DNA from 2 places in the Buttiauxella agrestis genome. Region 2 is predicted to be linked to the other one. Evidence: predicted binding sites of a transcription regulator. Region 2 holds the regulator's gene; the other holds the start of a gene.

Region 1 (7,360 bases), 620 kb from region 2:
CCGCCGAACTAAGCTGCTCCATCGCGCTTGCCGCAACAGCCAGCGCGGTTGCTTGTTCATCGGAACGTTTAGACAGCGCTGCGTTACGCTGGATAATACTTTCTGAGGCGGTAAGCACCGACGCTACACCCTCGCTAACCTGGCTTAGTGTGTTGCGCATGGTGGCCAGCGTGGTGTTAAAGGTTTGAGCAAAGGGCGTGCGGCTGTCTCTTTCGCTGCGCGTCAGGGTTAAATACCCCGGCTGGCGATTTATCTGCGCCGCCAGTTGAGCGACTTCACTGGCGGAACGGGCATCGTCGGCCATTCGCAACGCCATATAAATAAGGATTGCCGTTTGTGCCACCACAAAAATGGCATGGAATACCACCATGTGAATACCGGGATGCATAAAACAGGTAATCCCGAATAATTCATTAGCCTGCAACCAGGCGAATAACCCATGATGAATCGCAGCGACTGCCGCCCCCATTAATACCGGGCGATAATCCCTATAAGCTAATAATGCCGATAACAATACAAAAACCGAAAAGTGATATTCAGTTTCGCCCTCTCCTAATTGAATTAACAAAGCGGCAAAACCGATTAATGTGCATGCATAATACAAGCGTGTGAATAACTTCCCTGGAAGTAATACCTTGATAATACTGGAACTGATAGCAAGAAGACCACCAACAACTAACGCGACGGGGAGCGCATCATAAGCCCACCCCACACCAAGCGAAATAACGAACATTCCCCATACCACAGAAAACATCAATATATCAGCATGCAGATAAATACTTCGGAGTGACACCACGTCGGGCTGTTTTTTGCCTGAATGCAGAACAGTCATCGTTGCCATTTGCTTATCCACGCTTCTGTTATCAGATATTTTCAGTACGGAATAATCCCGCATAGAAATAGCATAGATAAGTATTGTTTTAGCGCGAATATATTTCTCACGGTATCAATAATACGATCGGGTGATTTTTATAATTTGAATTAAGTCAGGCAGGAATGCGTATAAAAGAAAAACGGCCCGTTAGTTATGCTAACAGGCCGCTTTGGGATGCTTTGATGGCGGGTTTACTGTGGTTTAGTGACTTCCTGCCCCACTAAGCCAATCTTCAAATAACCTGCCTGATGCAGCGTATCCATCACATTCATCATAGTTTCGTAATCAACCGATTTGTCTGCGCGGAAGAAGATTGTGGTGTCTTTCTTGCCTTCTGTCGCCGCCATCAGCGTGTTAACCATGTTCTCCTGGGTGACTTCATCGTTCCCAATAAACATAGTTTTGTCCGCTTTAACGGAGAGATAGACCGGTTTTTCAGGGCGCGGCTGCGGCTGGCTTGAGGACGCGGGAAGGTTGACCTTCACATCGACCGTGGCGAGCGGCGCTGCCACCATGAAGATAATCAGCAACACCAACATGACATCGATAAACGGCGTCACGTTGATGTCATGCATTTCGCCGTTATCGTCGTGGTTTTCGTTAAAACTCATTGCCATGGGATCAACCTACACGCAGTTTCTGAGCTGTTCGTACCGGGCGAGACTGAGAACTTGCAGCCAAATCCAGGTCACGACTTTGCAACAGCAGAACCTGAGCGGCGACATCACCCAACGAGGCTTTATAGCCGCCAATCACACGGGCAAACACGTTATAGATAACAACCGCTGGAATGGCTGCGACCAGGCCGATAGCCGTTGCCAGCAACGCTTCTGCGATACCCGGCGCGACGACCGCCAGGTTGGTGGTTTGCGACTGAGCAATACCAATGAAGCTGTTCATGATGCCCCAGACCGTACCAAACAGACCGACGAAAGGGGAAATTGCACCGATAGTCGCAAGGAAGCCGTTCCCGCGTCCCATATGACGACCGGCCGCCGCAACGCGACGCTCAAGACGGAAACCGGTACGCTCTTTAATGCCTTCGTTATCTTCACTGCCGGCGGAAAGCTCAAGCTCGTTTTGCGCTTCATTGATCAGCATGGTGCTAAGGCTTCTCGCATCAAACGCTTCAGCCATTTCACTGGCTTCATCCAGAGAGCGGGCATTAGCCAGTTGCTGCTGCTCGCGCTTAAGACGGCGCTTTTGCGATGACAGCTCAATACTTTTGCTAAAGAAGATTGCCCAGGTGACGACAGAGGCCAGAATCAGGCCGATCATCACAATTTTTACCACGATGTCGGCATGCTGATACATGCCCCAGACAGAAAGGTCTGTCTGCATCAAATTATTCGTCACTCTTACTCTCCACCACGAAACAATACAAAAACTGGTCGTAATAATATCAAAACGGCATCGAATTGATAGTAGTTCTCATTAGTATTTAAAGAGTGCCTGAAATTGTCTATGCATTCCTTGCGCTTACGCAGCAAAAAGATGATAAGTTAAGTTTAGACATCCAGATGGTTAAACAGGGTAAAGTGAACATGACTGCGAAGAAGCACATCGAAACGGCGCTGGTTAATGCCGGGCGCGATAAAAAATTCACCCAGGGTTCGGTTAACAGCGTCATTCAACGCGCTTCCTCGTTGGTTTTTGAAACTGTAGAAGCGAAAAAACAGGCGACGGCTAACCGCGCTAAAGGCGAGCTTTTTTATGGCCGCCGCGGCACCCTCACCCATTTCTCTTTACAAGAAGCGATGTGCGAACTGGAAGGCGGCGCGGGTTGCGCGCTTTACCCTTGCGGCGCGGCCGCCGTTGCCAATGCGATTCTGGCATTCGTCGAGCAAGGCGATAACGTGCTGATGACCGGTAGCGCTTACGAACCTAGCCAGGATTTTTGCACCAAAATTCTCGCCAAACTCGGCGTGACGACCACCTGGTTCGACCCGATGATTGGCGAAGGCATTGCAGAGCTGGTGCAGCCCAATACTAAAGTCGTATTTCTGGAATCGCCAGGCTCTATCACAATGGAAGTACATGACGTTCCAGCGATTGTTAAGGCGATACGTCGCGTTGCCCCTGACGCCATTATCATGATTGATAACACCTGGGCTGCGGGCATTTTGTTTAAGGCGCTGGATTTCGGCATCGATATTTCGATTCAGGCGGGCACCAAGTATCTGATTGGCCATTCCGATGCGATGGTGGGTACGGCAGTGTCGAACGCACGTTGCTGGGACCAGTTACGCGAGAATTCATATTTGATGGGGCAGATGCTGGATGCCGACACGGCGTACATGACCAGTCGTGGTCTGCGTACCCTGGCGGTGCGCCTGCGCCAACATCATGAAAGCAGCTTAAAAGTTGCCGAATGGCTGGCGCAGCATCCGCAGGTTGAACGTGTCAATCACCCTGCACTGCCCGGCAGCAAAGGGCATGAGTTCTGGAAACGAGACTTTACAGGCAGCAGCGGTTTGTTCTCATTTGTGCTTAAAAAGCGCTTGAGTAATGACCAATATCAACACTACCTGGACAATTTCCACTATTTTAGTATGGCTTATTCCTGGGGTGGATATGAATCGCTAATCCTTGCAAACCAACCGGAAGAGCTGGCGGAAATCCGCCCGGCAGGCGGAGTTGATTTCACCGGAACCTTAGTTCGCGTGCATATCGGACTTGAGAATGTTGACGATCTGATTGCCGATCTCGACGCAGGTTTCCAGCGTATTGCCTAAAATTGCCAGAAGTGGATGCCGTAAAAGACAGTTTTTGCCGTTTTGAAATGATTTGTTGAGTCTGCGATCATGAAGTCGGAGCGGTTTTAGCGTTACACTATGACCACAAGATTAAGGCCCCTTTAACTGGGGCCTCAAATACTAAGGTGCGCCTAATCTTCATACTGTAGATTCACGCGTGCTCATTAAAGCAGTTCCACAGGATTTGCCATGGCTGTTATACACAATATCGTTCAGGCGCTTTGGCAACATGACTTTGCTGCACTCGCGGACCCTCATGTTGTTGGAGTGGTTTATTGCGTCATGTTTGCGACGCTGTTTCTCGAAAATGGATTACTGCCCGCCTCGTTTTTGCCAGGCGATAGTCTGCTATTGCTCGCGGGAGCGCTGGTCGCGAAAGGGGTGATGGGGTTTATCCCGACAATCATTATTTTGACCGCGGCAGCAAGCCTCGGTTGCTGGTTGAGCTACGCGCAAGGTCGCTGGCTCGGTAATACCAAAATCGTGAAAAGCTGGCTCAAACAACTCCCGCCGCAGTATCACCAGCGGGCAACGGTGATGTTTGACCGACACGGTTTGTTCGCTCTGTTAGCCGGGCGTTTTTTGGCGTTTGTACGCACGCTTTTACCCACCATGGCGGGGATTTCCGGCCTCAGCAATCGTCGTTTCCAGGTGTTTAACTGGTTGAGCGGCTTATTATGGGTCGGCAGCGTGACCAGCCTCGGTTATGCCCTCAGCATGATTCCCTTCGTTAAACGCCATGAAGATCAGGTGATGACTTGCCTGATGATTCTCCCGATGGTGCTGCTGGTTGCAGGCCTGGTGGGGACACTGTTTGTGGTTATCAGGAAAAAATTTAATCCTGCGTAAGATAGTGTCGGATGTGGCTAACGCTAATCCGACGCTAATCCAACCTACATCACTCGCATACGCGCCGCATCTTCCCCCGGCGTCACACCAAAATAGCGCTTAAACTCGCGGCTAAACTGCGAGGCACTTTCATAGCCAACACGAATCGCCGCGGTGCTGGCTTTCATGCCGTCGTGCAAAATCAGCATCCGCGCTTTGTGCAGTCGGTAACTCTTAAGATATTGCAGCGGTGAAGTGCTGGTGACGGACTTAAAGTTATGGTGGAACGCTGACACACTCATGTTCGCTTCAGCGGCCAGTTGGTCCACAGAAAGGTTTTCGGTGTATTGCGTTTCGATACGTCTGAGCACGCGGCTAATCAGGCTGAAATGCGTTTGACGACTGACCAGCGCCAGCAGCGCCCCGCCACACGGCCCTGTAAGAATGTGGTAGAGAATTTCGCGGATTATCTGTTTCCCCAGAATACGCGCATCAAGCGGGTGTTCCAGCACATCCAGTAAACGTTCGGCGGCACAAAGTATTTCTTCTGAAAGCTCCGCAGAGTTAATCCCGGTTGAACTGGTTTGCGGATGCGATAAATCATCCTCGCCTATGTCCATCAGCAAATCCTGAAGCTGCAAAATATCAATGTTAATGCGCACGCCAGCCAGCGGTGTTTCAGGCGTGGCAAAGGTTTCACATTCAAATGGCAATGGCACCGTCAGCAGCAGATATTCGTTGGCGTCGTAGCGGAAAACGCGATCGTTCAAATAACCCGTTTTTTGGCCTGAAAAGAGAATAATGATCCCCGGCTCATACATCACCGGCGTGCGGGCATAAGGCTTAGTGCCATAGAGCAACGTGACGTTTGGCACTGAACACAAGCCACTATTTTCTTTTTTAATCAAACAATTAATTTTATCCGTTAATTGCTGGCAAATCGCTTTCCGCTTCATCTTTTTCATCTCAACAGGGCTTTTGTGACCTTGTCAGTGTGCTACTAAACTTTCTATTTCTCCAGCTACCAGTAGAAATAGGCAAGACAAAGGCAGGAATAAGCATTGAGAGATAACCGCTCGAAGCCGACAATGGCTACCATCAAATGAGTTAAGCAATGTCCCTCCTTATCCACACCACAGGAACCCATAATGAACAATTTCAACCTACATACTCCAACCCGCATCCTGTTTGGTAAAGACGCTATCTCCGAACTGCGCGCACAAATTCCCGCTGACGCCCGCGTACTGATTACTTACGGCGGTGGCAGCGTGAAGAAAAACGGCGTGCTGGACCAGGTTTACGCCGCACTTGAAGGTCTTGATGTGCTGGAGTTCAGCGGCATTGAGCCAAACCCAACTTATGAAACGCTGATGAAAGCCGTCGAGGTTGTTCGCCAGCAAAAAGTCACTTTCCTGTTAGCGGTCGGCGGCGGTTCTGTACTGGACGGCACAAAATTCATTGCTGCTGCGGCTAACTACCCGGCGGATATCGACCCGTGGAATATTTTGCTGACGCACGGTAACGACGTGAAGAGCGCCATCCCGATGGGTTCTGTTCTGACGCTGCCTGCCACCGGTTCTGAATCAAACAAAGGTGCGGTCGTTTCCCGCCGCGCAACCGGTGACAAACAGGCGTTTATGTCTGAACACGTGCAGCCTGTGTTTGCGGTGCTTGACCCGGTTTACACCTACACCCTGCCACCGCGTCAGGTTGCGAATGGTGTAGTTGATGCGTTTGTTCACACCGTTGAGCAGTACATCACCTACCCGGTGAATGCCAAAGTACAAGACCGTTTTGCCGAAGGTATTCTGCTCACGCTGGTAGAAGACGGCCCAATTGCGCTCAAAGAGCCAGAGAACTATGACGTGCGTGCCAATGTTATGTGGGCAGCGACCATGGCGCTGAACGGCTTGATTGGTGCTGGTGTACCGCAGGACTGGGCAACGCACATGCTGGGTCACGAACTGACCGCGATGCACGGTCTGGATCATGCGCAGACTCTGGCGGTCGTTCTGCCATCTTTGCTGAACGAAAAGCGTAATGAAAAACGCGGCAAACTGCTGCAATACGCTGAGCGCGTGTGGAATATCACTGAAGGTTCTGAAGAAGAACGTATTGATGCCGCAATTGCTGCAACACGTAATTTCTTCGAGCAAATGGGTGCTCCAACCCGCCTGTCTGCATATGGTCTGGACGGCAGCACCATCCCGGCATTGCTCGTAAAACTGGAAGAAAAAGGGATGACCAAATTGGGCGAACGCCAGGACATTACTCTGGATGTCAGCCGTCGCATTTACGAAGCTGCCCGCTAAGTAATTTAGCCATTTGGTTTTCGTTTTTGAGGATTTGGTCCAGACTTAAACGCAATTGTTACACTGGGAGTCCCCTCCCAGTGAATCATTCATTAAGGAGGAATGCATGGGAAATCCAACCATAATCAAGCTCCAGGACGGGAACGTAATGCCGCAACTGGGCCTCGGTGTCTGGCAAGCCAGCAACGATCAGGTTCTGATAGCAATTGAAAAAGCGCTGGAAGTCGGCTATCGCTCCATTGATACCGCAGCGGCGTACAAGAACGAAGACGGTGTGGGCAGTGCGCTAAAACATGCCGGTATCCCGCGAGAAGAATTGTTCATCACCACCAAGCTCTGGAATGACGATCAACAACGTCCCCGCCAGGCGCTGGAAGATAGCCTCGATAAACTCCAGTTAGATTACGTTGATCTGTATCTGATGCACTGGCCAGTTCCCAGCAAAGATCATTATGTCGAAGCATGGAAAGGCATGATTGAGCTGCAAAAGCAGGGACTGGTGAAAAGTATTGGCGTGTGTAATTTCCAGCTTAACCATCTCCAGCGTCTGATTGATGAAACGGGCGTTTCACCCGTGATCAACCAGATTG
Region 2 (7,360 bases):
ATTAAGCACGATGTTGAATGGCTCGGTTTCCAGTGGTCCGGCAACATCCGTTATTCCTCTGATTATTTCGACCAGCTGTTTAACTACGCGGTTGAATTGATCAATAAAGGTCTGGCGTATGTCGATGAACTGACTCCGGAACAAATCCGTGAATATCGCGGCTCATTGACCTCTCCTGGCAAAAACAGCCCATATCGCGACCGCACCGTTGAAGAAAACCTCGCGCTGTTTGAGAAAATGCGTAACGGTGAGTTTGCTGAAGGGACTGCGTGCCTGCGCGCGAAAATCGACATGGCTTCGCCGTTCATCGTCATGCGCGATCCGGTTATTTACCGTATCAAGTTTGCCGACCATCACCAGACCGGCAACAAGTGGTGCATCTATCCGATGTACGACTTCACCCACTGCATCTCCGATGCGCTGGAAGGCATTACGCACTCCCTGTGTACGCTGGAATTCCAGGACAACCGTCGCCTGTACGACTGGGTGTTGGATAACATCACTATTCCTGCGCACCCGCGTCAGTACGAGTTCTCGCGCCTGAATCTCGAATACTCCATCATGTCCAAGCGTAAGCTGAACCTGCTGGTGACTGAGAAGGTTGTAGAGGGTTGGGATGACCCACGTATGCCGACCATCTCGGGTCTGCGTCGTCGTGGTTACACCGCTGCATCTATTCGTGAATTCTGTAAGCGCATTGGTGTGACCAAGCAAGACAACACCGTTGAAATGGCTGCCCTGGAATCTTGTATCCGTGACGACCTGAACGAGAACGCGCCGCGTGCGATGGCTGTTCTTGATCCGGTAAAAGTTATCATTGAAAACTTCCCGCAGGGCGAAGTTGAAATGGTCACGATGCCTAACCATCCTAACAAACCAGAGATGGGTAGCCGTCAGGTGCCGTTTAGCCGTGAAATCTACATCGACCGCGCTGACTTCCGTGAAGAAGCCAACAAACAGTACAAGCGTCTGGTGCTGGGCAAAGAAGTTCGTCTGCGTAATGCGTATGTGATTAAAGCCGATCGTGTTGAGAAAGATGAAGCAGGGAACATGACCGTGCTGCATTGCTCCTACGATCCGGACACATTAAGCAAAGACCCGGCGGATGGCCGTAAAGTGAAAGGTGTTATTCATTGGGTCAGTGCCGAACATGCATTGCCGGTTGAAATCCGTCTTTACGACCGTTTGTTCAGCGTGGCGAACCCAGGTGCTGCTGAAGATTTCCTGGCAACAATTAACCCAGAGTCTCTGGTCATCAAGCAAGGTTTTGTCGAGCCAAGTCTGAAAAATGCCGAAATCAGCAAAGCGTATCAGTTTGAGCGCGAAGGTTATTTCTGCCTGGATAGCCGTTATACAACGGCTGACAAACTGGTATTTAACCGTACCGTCGGGCTACGTGATACCTGGGCCAAAATGGGCGAATAAACCCTTAGGTTACATGGTCAATATGTGACAAAACGCCGCAAATCGCGGCGTTTTTTTTTCGCTTTAGAATCATCTGGTTAAACATTTCTTCACATTCGCGTTGCGAATTAATGTTATTTACACTCCTTCCTGCAAAATATTCACGGTCAATATCGGAACATTTAAAATTCTTTGTTTAATTATGTGAGCGCTCTCATATAGAGTTTTGTGTGTTAATAATTTCAATTATCAAGATAAAACTCTTGAGTCGCTATTTGTTACAAATACTCATAAATTATGTGCTCTCTGTCATAATATCGGAATGAACTCTTACAAAGTCGTTGATAATTCGCGTCGCGAAAAATAGTCTTAAGAAAGCAGTAATGCGGGCAAATATTCATAACCGCTTTAGCCGTTAGGCATTTTTACTTTTTTCGCTATATGACGTCTTTTAACGTCCAGCGATTATTTATTCGTCAAAGAGGAATTTTCTATGCGTACGTTTAGTGGCAAACGTAGTGCGCTTGCGCTTGCAATCGCAGGTGTTACGGCTCTTTCAGGATTAGTAGTCATCCCTCAGGCAACAGCAGCAGGTTTTGTTGATGATTCAACACTGACCGGTGGTGTTTATTACTGGCAGCGTGAGCGTGACCGTAAAGACGTCACAACGGGTAAATACGAAACTAACCTTGCGCACTCCACCTGGAACGCAAACCTGGACTTCCAGTCAGGTTATGCCGCTGACATGTTTGGTCTGGACATTGCGGCCTTTACTGCTATCGAAATGGCAGAAAACGCTAACAGCGGTCACCCAAATGAAATCGCATTCTCCTCTTCTAACAAAGCTTACGACGAAGATTATTCCGGCGATAAGAGCGGCATCAGCCTTTATAAAGCAGCGGCTAAATTCAAATACGGCCCGGTATGGGCGCGTGGTGGTTACATTCAGCCAACCGGTCAAACTCTGTTAGCACCACACTGGAGCTTCATGCCAGGTACTTACCAGGGCGCAGAAGCCGGTGCAAACTTTGACTATGGCGATTCTGGTGCTCTGAGCTTCTCCTACATGTGGACCAACGAGTATAAAGCTCCGTGGCACCTGGAAATGGACAAGTTCTATCAGAACGATAAGAACACCAAAGTCGATTACTTACATTCACTTGGTGCGAAATATGACTTCAAAAATAACCTGATTCTTGAGGCCGCATTTGGTCAGGCTGAAGGTTATGTTGATCAGTATTTCACCAAGGCGAGCTACAAATTTGATATCGCGGGCAGCCCGTTAACCACCAGCTACCAGTTCTACGGCACGCGTGACAAAGTTTCCGACGGCAGCGTGAACGATCTGTACGACGGAACCGCATGGTTGCAGGCATTGACTCTCGGATACAGAGTCGGCCAGGTTGATTTGCGCCTTGAAGGAACCGTGGTTAAGGCCGATGGCCAACAGGGCTACTTCTTGCAGCGTATGACGCCAACTTACGCCTCTTCCAACGGTCGTCTTGATGTGTGGTGGGATAACCGCTCTGACTTCAACGCCAACGGTGAAAAAGCGGTATTTGCAGGCGCGATGTATGACCTGAGCAACTGGAATCTTGCGGGTTGGGCAGTGGGTGCTTCTTATGTTTACGCATGGGATGCTAAACCAAGCTCCAAACCAACGACAGACGGTTACTACGATGCGGATAACCGCCTGAAAGAATCTGCGTACAGCCTTGATGCGTTGTACACCGTTCAGGATGGTCGTGCGAAAGGCACTCTGTTCAAACTGCACTTCACTCAATACGACAACCATTCCGACATCCCAAGCTGGGGCGGTGGTTACGGCAACATCTTCCAGGATGAGCGTGACGTGAAATTTATTGTTATCGCACCATTCACCATCTTCTGATGTGATTCCGGGCGCTAAACACGCCCGGTTTTCTTAAGGATATCAAACATGAAAAAGCTAGTTCTGATTACGGTGATGGCGTTAGGTTTGAGTGCGTGTGCGCAGCAACAACCTAAAACGGCTCCGGAAGATACTAAATTGAAACAAGCGTATAGCGCTTGTATTAACACCGCAGAAGGCAACCCGGATAAAATCCAGGCCTGCCAGAGTGTGTTAAATGTTTTAGGTCAGGAAAAAGAGCATCAGGATTTCGCGAAGAAAGAAACGGTGCGTACCCTGGATTACCAGAACTGCATTCAGGCGACCCGCACGGGTAATGACCAGGCGGTAAAAGCCAAATGCGACAAAATCTGGCAAGAGATTCGCGCTAACAACAAATAATGGCTGCGCGTAAGCAATAAAAAAACCGGTGAGCTTCCTCACCGGTTTTTTTATGCCTGGCTTCTGAATCAGAAGGCAGAATATACGGATTACCTTTCGCTGATTTCGTGTGCGTTTTCATCAGTACGGCAATCACCTTCAGCGCAGTGACCGTAAAGGTACAGGCTGTGGTTAGTCAGACGAATGCCATGACGTGATGCGATTTCGCGCTGGCGGGCTTCGATTGAATCATCACTGAATTCAATAACCTTGCCGCAATCCAGACAGATCAGATGGTCATGGTGATGCTGCTGCGTCAGTTCGAACACGGATTTGCCGCCTTCGAAATTATGACGAGTCACAATGCCTGCATCATCAAACTGGTTTAGTACACGATAAACGGTGGCGAGACCAATCTCTTCGCCCATATCAATCAGACGTTTATAGAGGTCTTCCGCACTGACGTGGTGGTTCACCGGCCCTTGCAACACTTCAAGGATTTTTAATCGCGGAAGCGTGACTTTCAAGCCGGCCTTCTTTAATGCGGTATTATTGTCAGTCATGCGGAAATTGTCCTGTTGCTTAACGATTCGCTCGGACTCAGGGTGAGCGTTAAGATGAATGCGTCTCATTATAGAACTGCCACTTCTAAATGGGAACCGCAAGTATTATGCATAATCAAGCTAAAAAATGGCGGCTGAGTCGCGATTTGTTTGCCTTGCTAGCTTTTTGATCAGGAGTTCATTGTACAGGGACAAACTGAAAAGTTAAAAATTTGTAGCGATTATTTTAATCGATAATATCTATCAATGTGACGCAACCCAATAGTTGCGTCACATCTGGCATCAGGCGTTGATGATATCAGCCAGGTTCAGCTCGTCAGAAACTTGTTTGACCCATTTCTGAACGCGTTCAGCCGTCAGTTCTGGTTGACGATCTTCGTCGATAGCCAGACCGACAAAATGATCGTCGTCAGCCAGACCTTTAGAGGCTTCGAAATGGTAGCCCGCAGTTGGCCAGTGGCCGACGATAGCTGCACCGCGTGGCTCAATGATGTCGCGGATAGTGCCTAACGCGTCACAGAAGTATTCCGCGTAATCTTCCTGGTCGCCACAGCCGAACAGAGCAACCAGTTTGCCATTGAAATCAACTTCTTCCAGCGTCGGGAAGAAATCATCCCAGTCGCATTGTGCTTCACCGTAATACCACGTTGGGATGCCGAGAAGCAGAATATCGAAGCCTTCCAGGTCTTCTTTGCTGCTCTTAGCAATGTCATGCACCTCAGCAACTTCTTTACCGAGCTGTTTTTGAATCATTTTCGCGATATTTTCGGTGTTACCAGTGTCGCTGCCGAAAAAAATGCCTACGATTGCCATGAGTAAAATAACCTCTTGATACTTAATGGTATGGTGGCTGCTATTTGGCCACAGATAGGGCAATCATAGCAGAACACTTCGTGGTGCGGAAACTGCTATCGCCCCGGTGTGCACAGACTGCAACATTGCATACCAGGACATAGCACTAAAACTAACTGAGATGCTGCTTCAGTTGCGCGAGTAGTATCTCTTCAATCAGCTCGCTACGGCTGATATTGCGCGCTTCAGCCAGTTGGTTGAGAGCATCTACCGCGTCATTATTGAGCTTTAGCTCCACTCGCTTCAGGCCGCGTACCTTATCGCGCTTGAGTTGATTGCGTTTGTTGATACGCAATTGCTCATCACGCGTTAGCGGATTTGTTTTTGGTCGCCCCGGGCGACGCTCGTCCGCGAACAGATCTAATGTAGTACGGTCCGTTTGTTCTTTTGCCATGATTAGACTACTGACAGGGAATTCAGGTGGCACTGAGCGGGGTGCTCTGGCGCAATTTAGCGCGCAATCATACATCAGCATGGCTTGCGCGCCAACGCGTTAGCCGCAACTTGCGGCCAGTCGGTTTGTTTTTAATCAGTTTGCTGCGGATTCACCGATAAAACGATGAATTGCGCGCAAAACAGCATCAGGTTTTTCGGCGTGAACCCAGTGGCCAGCACCGGCAACCACATGCGCACGGGCCTGTGGGAACTGCGAAAGCAGCTGTTCGCGGTGAGATTCGTCAACATAAGGAGATGCTCCCCCGCGAATAAACAGCGCCGGTTCGTTCCAGGCAGGGATGTTTTTCCATCCGACAATATTCTCATATTGCTCCCACAGCACCGGCACGTTGAATTTCCATTCGCCGTCAGAAAAGGATTTCAGCAAAAACTGAATCACGCCTTCTTCATTAAGATGCTCGCGCATAATCACGGCGGCTTGCTGGCGAGTTTTCACGTTTGCGCGGCTCACTGCATTGATCGCTTCGAAAATCTCATCGTGGCGGCGCACTTGATAATCCACCGGGGCGATATCAATCAGCACCAATTTATCGATACGTTCTGGGGCGACGGCGGTTAACGCCATTGCCACTTTCCCGCCCATGGAATGGCCGATAATAATGGCTTTCTTAATGCCATATTCATCAAGCGTTTCGACAACATCCTGCGCCATCGCAGAGTAGTTCATTTCTTCGCTACGCGGCGATAACCCATGATTGCGGAGATCAATTTGCAGCAACGGATGATCCTGCCCCAGTGAGCGGGCCAGTACGCCGAGGTTATCAAGGCTACCAAAAAGACCGTGAATAAGGACGATGGGGGAATTACTAGTCAATTGTTGCGCAGTTTGCAGGCGAGCATTCAATTTCATGGCAAAGTTCTTTTTTTTTACTTCGTGAGGTTAGGGTATCATAACGGCATTCTGCCACAGTCGGCTTTCCACTGCGGTGCCGCAAATTTCCAGTTTAGTCTGACTTTGTGGCGTGACAAAAGTTTGGCTCTACCCGAGGTTGGGATTTGTCCTTATAATCCCAACAACTTGTATTCAGAAAAGATATCGCACTGGATTAAGATGAAAACAATTGAAGTTGATGACGAGCTCTATCGCTATATTGCCAGCCACACGCAGCACATTGGTGAAAGCGCGTCCGATATTTTACGGCGCATGCTGAAATTTACCGCCGGTCAAACTCCTGCTACACCTGCAACGACCGGCCAGACGGCGGCAACTGCCGCACCTGCCCCGGAAGCCAAACCCGTAAACAAAGCACGCGATCGTGTTCGTGCGGTGCGTGAATTGCTGCTGTCCGATGAATATGCGGAGCAAAAGAAAGCCGTTAACCGTTTCATGATGGTGCTTTCGACTTTGTATACCTTAGATGCTCATGCTTTTGGTGAAGCGACCGAGTCGCTGCACGGTCGCACCCGTGTCTACTTTGCAGGTAACGAGCAAACGCTGCTGCAAAATGGCAACCAGACCAAACCTAAGCATGTTCCTGGTACGCCATACTGGGTTATCACCAATACCAATACAGGCCGTAAATGCAGCATGATCGAACACATCATGCAATCAATGCAATTCCCGGCGGAATTGATTGAAAAGGTTTGCGGCACAATTTAACACCTCGCGTCAGAAGGAAAGGCCAATGGCTAACCACCCTCGTGCAGGACAACCGGCACAACAGAGCGATTTGATTAACGTAGCCCAACTGACGGCCCAGTATTACGTGCTGAAGCCTGAAGTGGGGAATAGCGAACACGCGGTGAAGTTCGGAACGTCCGGCCACCGTGGTAGTGCGGCACGTCATAGTTTCAATGAACCTCACATTCTGGCGATTGCTCAGGCAATTGCTGA

Evidence for each region. The regulator Fur, encoded in region 2, represses iron uptake genes when iron is present. The targets are predictions, from matches to a motif close to ATAATAATGAGAACNACTATCAA.
Region 1: the regulator Fur is predicted to act here: its motif matches at 2,293-2,315, upstream of exbB (tol-pal system-associated acyl-CoA thioesterase).

What each region holds. Positions count from the first base shown of each region.
Region 1 is NZ_UIGI01000001.1:4,147,980-4,155,339, forward strand. Features, by position in the region: gene DY231_RS19555 (methyl-accepting chemotaxis protein) at 1-841, opposite strand, end outside; gene exbD (TonB system transport protein ExbD) at 1,066-1,491, opposite strand; gene exbB (tol-pal system-associated acyl-CoA thioesterase) at 1,496-2,230, opposite strand; gene metC (cystathionine beta-lyase) at 2,395-3,609, shown strand; gene DY231_RS19575 (DedA family protein) at 3,820-4,479, shown strand; gene DY231_RS19580 (AraC family transcriptional regulator) at 4,524-5,414, opposite strand; gene yqhD (alcohol dehydrogenase) at 5,607-6,770, shown strand; gene dkgA (2,5-didehydrogluconate reductase DkgA) at 6,877-7,360, shown strand, end outside.
Region 2 is NZ_UIGI01000001.1:3,529,914-3,537,273, reverse strand. Features, by position in the region: gene glnS (glutamine--tRNA ligase) at 1-1,425, shown strand, start outside; gene chiP (chitoporin ChiP) at 1,898-3,295, shown strand; gene chiQ (ChiQ/YbfN family lipoprotein) at 3,344-3,676, shown strand; gene fur (ferric iron uptake transcriptional regulator) at 3,766-4,218, opposite strand; gene fldA (flavodoxin FldA) at 4,501-5,031, opposite strand; gene ybfE (LexA regulated protein) at 5,183-5,464, opposite strand; gene ybfF (esterase) at 5,600-6,376, opposite strand; gene seqA (replication initiation negative regulator SeqA) at 6,578-7,126, shown strand; gene pgm (phosphoglucomutase (alpha-D-glucose-1,6-bisphosphate-dependent)) at 7,152-7,360, shown strand, end outside.